Regions from separate parts of the Allobosea sp. GW822-FHT03F07 genome, predicted to be linked through region 1. Evidence: predicted binding sites of a transcription regulator. Region 1 holds the regulator's gene; each other region holds the start of a gene.
What was found. The regulator LexA, encoded in region 1, represses DNA repair genes until DNA is damaged. The targets are predictions, from matches to a motif close to TGTTCNNNNTGTGTTCNG.
Positions count from the first base shown of each region.

Region 2: a site for LexA is predicted at 1,584-1,601, ahead of AC1RMY_RS00025 (ATP-dependent helicase). Genes of this name have one in related genera too.
Region 3: a site for LexA is predicted at 1,418-1,435, ahead of AC1RMY_RS12410 (PA0069 family radical SAM protein). Genes of this name have one in related genera too.

Region 1 is NZ_JBXAND010000002.1:348,249-351,523, forward strand. It holds gene AC1RMY_RS10215 (molybdopterin molybdotransferase MoeA) at 1-908, shown strand, start outside; gene lexA (transcriptional repressor LexA) at 1,020-1,757, shown strand; gene AC1RMY_RS10225 (ComEC/Rec2 family competence protein) at 1,751-3,275, opposite strand, start outside.
Region 2 is NZ_JBXAND010000001.1:3,976-7,250, reverse strand. It holds gene AC1RMY_RS00035 (acetyl-CoA C-acetyltransferase) at 1-709, shown strand, start outside; gene AC1RMY_RS00030 (LysR substrate-binding domain-containing protein) at 1,037-1,447, opposite strand; gene AC1RMY_RS00025 (ATP-dependent helicase) at 1,609-3,275, shown strand, end outside.
Region 3 is NZ_JBXAND010000003.1:215,877-219,151, reverse strand. It holds gene AC1RMY_RS12420 (amino acid ABC transporter substrate-binding protein) at 1-715, opposite strand, end outside; gene AC1RMY_RS12415 (hypothetical protein) at 858-1,364, opposite strand; gene AC1RMY_RS12410 (PA0069 family radical SAM protein) at 1,579-2,700, shown strand; gene rnhB (ribonuclease HII) at 2,894-3,275, shown strand, end outside.

The DNA of each region.
Region 1 (3,275 bases):
ACGGCGCCGATACGATCCTGATCCAGGAGAATGCCGACGGCATCGGCTCGGCGACGATCCGCGTCCGCGAGGGTGCGCCGAAGGGCAAGTTCGTGCGCCCGGCCGGGCTCGACTTCACGACCGGAGACGTTCTGCTACCGGCGGGCCGCCGGCTCGACAGCGCGGCGCTCGGCCTCGCCGCCGCCGCCGGGCACCCGAACCTGCCCGTTCGCCGCAAGCCGCTGGTCGCGATCCTCGCGACGGGCGACGAACTGGTCCTGCCGGGCGAAACCGTGGGCCCCGACCAGATCGTCGCCTCCAACAGCTTCTCGCTCGCCGCGATCGTCGAGCAGGCCGGCGCGAGCGCGCTCGATCTCGGCATCGCCCGCGACAACCATCCCGATCTCGCCGCGCGGATCGGACGCGCGCAGGAAGCCGGCGCGGATGTGCTGATCACGCTCGGCGGCGCCTCGGTCGGCGCGCACGACCTCGTCCAGGAGGCGCTGAAACGGGCCGGGATGGCGCTCGGCTTCTGGAAGATCGCGATGCGGCCGGGCAAGCCGATGATGACCGGGCGGCTCGGCCAGATGGTCGCGGTCGGGCTGCCGGGCAACCCGGTCTCGTCGATCGTCTGCGGCCATCTCTTCGTCGTGCCCCTGATCGAGGCGCTGCTCGGCATGCCCGAGCCCGAGCGGGACCGCAGCGAGCCCGGCATCCTCGGCCGCGACATGCCGGCCAATGACGAGCGCGAGGATTATCTGCGCTCCGACCTCGCGCTGACCGAGGCCGGTTGGCAGGCGACCCCGTTCGACCGGCAGGATTCCTCCATGCTCGGCCTGCTGGCCCGGGCGCAGGCGCTGGCGATCCGCCCCGCCTTCGCCGAGCCGGCAAAGAAAGGCGATCCCTGCCGGATCATCCGCCTGCGCTGAGTTGACCTTGGGCGAGCACCTGCTTGCGGAACACAACACGAACGGGTATGGTGTTCGTGATTTGTTTCGAATCTGCGCCAAGAGCAGATCATCATCGCGCCGGCGGGGACCATGCTGACACGCAAACAGGCCGAACTGCTTCGCTTCATCCATGAACGCCTGCGTGAAAGCGGCGTGCCTCCCTCTTTCGACGAGATGAAGGACGCGCTCGACCTGCGGTCCAAATCCGGCATCCACCGCCTTATCATGGCGCTGGAGGAGCGCGGCTTCATCCGCCGCCTGCCGAACCGGGCGCGGGCGCTGGAGGTCATCAAGCTGCCGGAGGGCAGCGGAGCCGGCGGGCAACCGCGCGGGCGCTTCAATCCATCGGTGGTCCAGGGCGGGCTCGGCAAGGATGGCGCGCCCGGCAAAGAAGGCGTTCTCGGCAAGCCGCGGCCGGTGGAGGGCGCCTCGGATGATGGGCGCGGCACGATTTCGATCCCTGTGATGGGCCGCATAGCCGCAGGCACGCCGATCTCGGCAATCCAGAGCCGCAGCCACAGCGTCGCGTTGCCTGCCGACATGCTGGGCGGCGGCGAGCATTTCGCGCTCGAGGTTCGCGGCGACTCGATGGTGGATGCCGGCATCCTCGACGGCGATACCGTCGTTATCCGCAAGCAGGACACCGCCAATACCGGCGACATCATCGTCGCGCTGATCGACGACGAGGAGGCGACGCTGAAGCGGCTGCGCAAGCGTGGATCCTCGATCGCGCTGGAAGCGGCCAATCCGGCCTATGAGACACGCGTGCTCGGCCCGGACCGGGTCAAGATCCAGGGCCGGCTGGTTAACCTGATGCGGCGCTACTGAAGTCGCTCAGGCTCGGCGGCGTCGTCCGCCGACGGCGGAACGGCAATACCTGCTGGGTCAGGTCTGGCCGATGTCGGCTGCGTGGCTGCGGCCTTGCGGTTCCAGGGACGCTCGCTCCCGGCCTGCTCGGAAGCGTGGCTGCGCCAATCCCCGCCCCGGCGAACGAGCGCCGTCGCTCCGTCCCGGATCAAGGCCGTGCGGTCGATCAGCTTCGCGGCGCAGGGGGCGGTCCAGGGGATCGGCGTGACGACGAGGTCGGCGCGACGGCAATCCTCGATGATGGCGAGCCTGTCGCGGGCATAGGCAATGCTGCGGCCGTCCTTCGTCAGGATGACACAGCCCTGCGGGTCGCAGGCCGCGCCCTGCCGCAGAGCGGCATCGTCGGGGTTACGGCCGTCGCCATCGGCGGTCAGCCATTGCTGCAGGACGAAGCGGCTGGGCTTGCCGGCGACGATCAGCAGGTCGTCCTTGCCGCGCACGGCGATGCCGGAGCCGTCGCGCTCGATCAGGATTTCGGGGCGCCCGGGCTTCGCCGCGACGGCGACGCCCGCGACGAGCGGCAGGATCGCGAGCAGCCGCAACTTCGTCGTCCAGAGCGCGATCCAGAGCAGCGATGCCGCAAAGCAGGCCAGCGCGGCGGGTCCGAAGGCGGCGATGACGAGCGTGGAATGCTCGATGGTCGCGACCCAATGCGCGAGCTTGAGCACGACCTCGGAGGCCGCACCCATCAGCCACCAGGCCGGCGCATCGAGCCCGAACGGATAGGCGAGCACGCCGAAGACCGCTGCCGGCATCACACAGAGCGAGACGAAGGGCAGCGCCAGCGCGTTACCGAGCAGGCCGAAGGGATTGAAGGTCTGGAAGTGATAAGCGCCGAAGGGCGCGGTCGCAGCCGTCGCCAGCAGCGTCGTGACGACGATGCCGGTCGCGGCGATCCAGAGCGGCCGCACGGGCCAGGGCAGCGTGGGAGGCGGCTGCGGCCGGTCGCGATTCTCCCAGCGCTCGGCGAAGGCGATCAGGGCGGCGACGGCACCGAAGGACATCTGGAAGCTCGGCCCGAGCAGCGCCTCCGGCTCGCGCAGCAGCACGATGATCGCGGCCAGCGCGAGGTTGCGCATGCTGAGCGCCGGCCGGTCGACCAGGATCGCGCCGAGCATGACAAGCGTCATGATCAGCGAGCGGACCGTCGCGACCTCCGCGCCCGAGAAGACGCAGTAGGCGATGGCGCCGATCATCGCCGCGACGGCGGCCATCTTCTTGACGGGCCAGCGCAGGGCGAGCGTCTGCGAGAGGGCCAGGAGCGCCCGGACCAGCCAGAAGATCGTGCCGGCGGCGAGCACCATGTGGAGGCCCGAGATCGAGACGATGTGATAGATGCCCGCGGCACGAAGATCGGTGTTCGTCGTCTCCGTGATCAGGCCGCGCTTGCCAGTAACGAGCGCCGCCGCCATCGCGCCGGCCTGGCCGCCGGCGATCTCGGCGATGCGCCGCGTCAATGCGTTGCGAGCCCGGTCGATC
Region 2 (3,275 bases), on a different contig from region 1:
CGGCTGGCACACGGAAGATCTCGTCGCCAAGCTCCAGATCACGCGCGAGGCGCAAGATGCCTTCGCCGCACGCTCCCAGCAGCGTTTCGCCGCCGCCCGCGAGGCCGGCCGGTTTACGGATGAAATCGTTGCTGTCGAAGTGAAGGGGCGCAAGGGAACGGAAAGTTTCGTGACCGATGAAGCGCCACGGCCAGATACCACGATCGAGACGCTCGCCCGGTTGAAGCCCGCCTTCCGCCCGGACGGCACGATCACGGCCGGCAACGCGCCGGGATTGAACAGCGCGGCGGCTGCGGTGATCGTCGCCGAGCGCGGCTTCGCGGAGACGAAGGGCGTCGAGCCCATGGCGCGTCTCGCCGGCTATGGAGTCGCGGCCCTGGAGCCGGGCTTCTTCGGTCTCGGCCCCGTTCCGGCCATCCGCAAGGCGCTGGACAAAGCCCGGTGGACCCTTGGCGACATCGAGCGCATTGAGATCAACGAGGCCTTCGCCGCCGTGCCGCTCGCGATCATTCAGGAGCTTGGCCTGCCCGAGGACATCGTCAACGTGGAAGGCGGGGCCGTCGCCCACGGGCATCCAATCGGCGCCACCGGTGCGATCCTGACCACACGGCTCCTCCATTCGATGCGGCGCGACGGCATTTCCAAGGGCATCGTCACCCTGTGCATCGGCGGCGGCCAGGGCATTGCGCTCGCACTCGAAGCACTGTGATTGCGCAAGCATCTCCATGAGTTCGGGCGAGGTGCTGCACGAGATACCCAGCCCTAGCGCGAGCCAATGGGCGGTTGGCTTTGCGCCGGACAGCCGTGCCGCTTGGATCGTCTATGGCTCACGTCTTGTGATGTATGGCATCCAGCTATGAAGGAGCTCCACAGGGTCCTTGGAAATTCGCCCTATCCGCAATCGTCGCCCGTCCTGCGAGCCAGAACTCGCGTGAGCGGACTTGTCAGGATTCGGAATGGTTCGGGATCTGACTTTATGCACCCGGCTGCGAAAGTCGGCTTCCAGGCCAGTAGCCAATGTCTGCAACTGGCGCCTTCAGGCGGTGGCGCTGATGCCGTCGACGGCGCGAAGGCGAGCCATGGCAAAATCCGTGAACGCCCTGATCACGGGACGCATGTACCGCACCGATGGATAGACCAGGAATGCCTCTGTCGACTTGATATTGTAGCCGGGCAGCACACGAACCAGCCGCCCCGCAGCGAGATCATCAGCCACGAGGGGATGCTGCACTGGCCCGACACCGCGACCGTCGCACAACGAGGCAATCAGCACCTGCGCATTATTCGTCCGCAAAATGGGACTCACGCGTACGCTCAATTCATCATCCTCATGCTGAAGGCTGAGAAGGCACGCAAGACTGGCGTGATCGTCGCCTTTATAACGGCGGCTGTCCTGCTCGTCGGGGCCGCCGCTGCCTATCTCGCGGCCATGCTGGGCGGGCGTCATCGCGATGACGGAATTGACCTCTTCGCCCGTTGACAGGCTTCAGGAGTGCTACGGGAGGGCGGAATGTATCGTCCGCCTTCCTGTCGCTGTGGCCGCCGCGTTGCCCGCCACATCATTTGACAGGGCGACCGCGCGTGAGAACCAAGGTAGAACAGCGTTGCATGAACGCTGTCACACCGATTCGCTATCTCGATGCCCTGAACCCGGCGCAGAGGCGGGCGGTAACGCATGGCGGCGGAGCGGCACCGGCGCCGCCATTGCTGATCATCGCCGGCGCCGGCTCGGGCAAGACCAACACACTGGCGCACCGCGTCGCCCATCTCCTCGTCAGCGGTGCCGACCCGCGCCGCATCCTGCTGATGACCTTTTCCCGGCGCGCCGCCGCCGAGATGTCGAAGCGGGTCGAACGGATTGCGCGCAAGGTGCTCGGCAACGGAGCCGGCGCGCTCGCGGATGCGCTGACATGGGCCGGGACGTTCCACGGCATCGGCGCACGCATCCTGCGCGATCAGGCCGAGCAGCTTGGCCTCGACCCGGCGTTCACCATCCATGACCGCGAGGACGCCGCCGATCAGATGAATCTGGTCCGGCACGAGCTCGGTTTCTCGAAGACTGAGGCGCGCTTTCCGACCAAGGGCACCTGCCTCGCCATCTACTCGCGCTGCGTGAACGCCGAGCAGCCGATCGAGGACGTGCTGGGGCGCTCCTATCCCTGGTGCGTCGCCTGGGCCGCCGAGTTGAAGGAGCTGTTCGCCGCCTATGTCGAAGCCAAGCAGGCGCAGAACGTCCTCGATTACGACGATCTGCTGCTCTACTGGGCCCAGGCCATGACCGTACCCGCGATCGCTGCGAATATCGGCGGTCGCTTCGATCACGTCATGGTCGACGAGTATCAGGACACCAATCGCCTGCAGTCCTCGATCCTGCTCGCGATGAAGCCCGACGGCCGGGGGCTCACCGTCGTCGGCGACGATGCCCAGTCGATCTATTCGTTCAGAGCTGCGACAGTGCGCAACATCCTGGACTTTCCGGCCGCCTTCACACCGGCAGCCGAGGTCGTCACCCTCGACCAGAACTACCGCTCCACCAGCGCCGTTCTCGCAGCCGCCAACGCGGTCATCGACCTCGCCGCGGAACGCTTCACCAAGAACCTTTGGACCGATCGGGCGAGCGGGGCCCGACCCCAACTGGTCCATGTCCGGGACGAGGCCGACCAGGCCCGCTTCATCGCGGAGAAGGTCCTGGAGAATCGCGAGGGCGGCTCGACGCTGAAGCAGCAGGCCGTGCTGTTTCGCGCCTCGCATCACAGCGGCCCGCTCGAAATCGAACTGACGCGGCGGAACATTCCCTTTGTGAAATTCGGCGGCCTGAAGTTTCTCGACGCCGCGCATGTGAAGGACCTGCTCGCCCTGCTGCGCTTCGTCGAGAACCCGCGAGATCGTGTCGCCGGCTTCCGCGTGCTGCAATTGCTGCCCGGTGTCGGGCCGACATCGGCCCAGCGCGTGCTCGATCACGTCGGGACGGCCGCCGATCTCGCCGAAGGGCTGGCCGATGCCCCCGCACCGCCTCGCGCGGGCGACGACTGGTCGGGCTTCGTCGGCGCCGTCACCGAGCTCCGTTCGGGGCGCGCCGGTTGGCCGGCGGAGATCGAGCGGGCGCGGCGATGGTATGAGCCGCATCTCGGGCGCATGCACGAGGATGCTTCGACGCGCCAGGCCGATCTCGTGCAGCTCGAACAGATCGCCGGCGGCTATCCGTCTCGCGAGCGCTTCCTGACCGAGCTGACGCTGGACCCTCCTGACGCCACCAGCGATCAGGCCGGCGTGCC
Region 3 (3,275 bases), on a different contig from region 1:
CGACAAGCAGGCGCAGCTTCTCATCGCCGCGCGGTAGGGCCAGCGCATAGGTCTCGAAGGTGAAATACTGGTCTGACAGCTTCATCCCGGCGCGGTTCTGGCTGTTGGTCAGGTGATAGCTGAGGATGCCGCGATCGGCGAAATAGGCATCGACCCGGCCTGCAGCCAGGCTCCGGACACCATCTGGATGGGTCTGCATCGGGACGAGCTCGGCCTGGATCTTCAGTTGCGCCAAAGTCGCCTTCAGGACGTCCTCCGTGGTCGTGCCCCGCAGCACGCCGATCCTTTTGCCGCGCAGATCCTCGAGCCGATACACTGCGTCGGCCCGGTGAAGCACTCCGGCGCCATCGATGAAGGTCGGAAGCGAAAAATCGACGATGGCGCGGCGCGACATGGTCATGGACGTCGGATCGCAGAGAATGTCGATCTTGCCGTCGCGCAGCGCGTCGAATCGCGATGCAGACGAGACTTCGACATAGTCGATCTTCAGCGCAGGGATCGCCTGAGAATTCCTCACCGCATCCGCAACTTCACGGCAGAGGTCGACGATGTATCCGGACGGCTCGCCGCTGGTGGTGCGATAGGAATATGGCGGCGCATCGGCCCGGATTCCGAGCCGCAGCGTGCCGGTCTCACGGGCCCGCGCCAGCGTGTCGGCCGTCGAGCTTGCCGTCGACATCGCCGTGCACAGCAGCGCGATCCACAACATTCGCATGGCCGCCATCCCCCTTGGGCAAGGGTGCAGAATAGACCAGCCGGATGGGATTTAAAAACGTCGTTTCCGGCGGCTTGCGCGCTCCGGAGCGATGCCCCTCGCCCGAGGAGGGGAAGGCACGCCGTGCCCTGCCGCCCTGCCTTCAGCCCGAGGCGGCGCGCTCGCGCCTGACCGAAAGACGGCGCGGCGCGGCGCCGAGGCGTCCCGTCAGAACCTGTCCCTTCGGAACGATCAAACCCGGACGCAGCCGACGAGGGCCGAAGGAGATCGCCGCACGCTCGCGCAGCGAACCCGCGAAGCCGCGCAGCGGGATCAGAGCGGGCATGTCCGGTGCCACGATCAGATGCCGCTCGACGGCCTGGGGCCAGTGCGGCTGCGGGACATCGCCGGCTTCGAGCAGGAACAGCCAGTCCCCGCGGGCCTGGGCCGCGCCGAGATGCCAGCCCTCCGCCCCGCCGGCGCGCAGATAGCTCGCGCCCGTCGCATCGGCCAGGCGTTCGATGTCGGCATGGCCCGCTGCATCGATCACCACGGCATGGCCGAGGAATCCGTCGGCGACCGCCGGGATCAGGACGGAAAAGGTCGCGGCGAGCGATTCAGTCGATCCGGCGACGCGCGAACCATCGATGCGTATGACCGCTGTGAGCATGCGCAATCCCTTATGGCGCAGCGCAGCATGTCGCAATCCTGTCACTTGCAATACGTTCCCTTTATGTTCACATAGAACATCAAAGAAGTCGCCGATTCCCGGCGATTTTCAGGGATGGTTCGGCGCCATGAGCCAGAGCAGACCCGTATCGCGGCCGAATCCGGCACAGCCGCTGAAACGGCAGGACAGTGCTCCCATGTCGGTTTCGGCTCCGATGCCGCTCTCGGCTCGCGTGGCGCCGAGCGAACCGCTGGCCTATGCCGGCCATCGCATCGATCCCGAGCGCCGGCGCGGGCGCGGCGCGACGATCAATCCGGGTGGACGCTACGAGGCCGAGCAGCGCTTCGACGAAGATGACGGCTGGGGCTCGCTCGGCGAATTGCCTGCGTTCAAGACGGAAGTCTCGATAGAGAAGCCGCGGACGATCATCACGCGAAACGACTCCCCCGACATTTCCTTCGACCGCTCGATCAACCCCTATCGCGGATGCGAGCATGGCTGCGTCTACTGCTTCGCGCGGCCGAGCCATGCCTATCTCGGCCTGTCGCCGGGGCTCGACTTCGAGAGCAAGCTGACGGCGAAGCCCGATGCGGCGCTGCTTCTGGAGAAGGAGCTTTCAGCCCCATCTTACCAGCCGCGCACCATCGCGATCGGCACGAATACCGACGCCTACCAGCCGATCGAGCGCAAGCTCAGGATCATGCGCCAGATCCTCGAGGTTCTGCAGCGTTTCAACCATCCGGTCGGCATCGTGACGAAGTCGGCGCTGGTCCAGCGCGACATCGACATCCTCGCTCCAATGGCGGCGAAGGGGCTGGCCAAGGTCGCGATCTCGGTGACGACGCTGGACCCCAAGGTCTCGCGCGGCATGGAGCCGCGCGCCGCCTCCCCGGCCAAGCGGCTGGAGACGATCAAGGCGCTGTCGGAAGCCGGTATCCCGGTGACGGTGCTGGTCGCGCCGATCATTCCAGCGATCAACGAGCATGAGATCGAGCGCATCCTTGATGCCGCCAAGGCGGCCGGTGCGCGTGAGGCCGGCTATGTGCTGCTGCGGCTGCCGCTCGAGGTGAAGGATCTCGTGCAGGACTGGCTGCTGACGCATCATCCCGACAAGCTGCGCCATGTCGTCTCGCTGATCCGCTCGACGCGCGGCGGCAAGGACTACGACGCCGCCTGGGGCCAGAGGCAAGTCGGCTCGGGGCCTTACGCCTGGATGATCGGCCGGCGCTTCGAGATGGCGGCCGAGCGCCTCGGCTTCAACGGCGCCCGATTGCGCCTGCGCAACGACCTGTTCCTCAAGCCGGAGAAGGAGAAGGCGCAACTCAGCCTGTTTTGAAGGAGTTGGCAGAACCAGACCGTCATGCTCGCCCCTGTGGCGAGCATCCACGTCTGGAACACAGCCCTCGCCGGACGAAGACGTGGATGGTCGGGACAAGCCCGACCATGACGAGGAGCGCGCCGGCCGGGATAATATGGATAGCCATGTCTAGGGCATGGCCCGCGGGCAACGGATACTGCATAAGCCCGCCATGACCGCCCACTTTCTTCGTGAAGCCCATGCCATCTCCAAGGGCCTCTGGCCGCTCGCCGGTGTCGACGAGGTCGGGCGCGGGCCGCTGGCCGGACCGGTGGTGGCGGCGGCCGTGATCCTCGATCCCGCCAAGGTGCCGGCCGGCCTCGACGATTCGAAGAAGCTGAGCGCGGCACGGCGCGAGGAGCTGTTCGCGATCATCGCGGAGACGGCGCTCGCCATCGGCGTCGCCAGCGTCACCGCCGCCGAGATCGATGCGATCAACATCCGGCAGGCGACGCTGCTCGCGATGCGGCGCGCGGTTTCGGCGCTGCCCGTGCGGCCCGCGGGCGTGCTGGTCGACGGCAACGACCCGCCAGTTCTGGCCTGCCCCTGCGAGG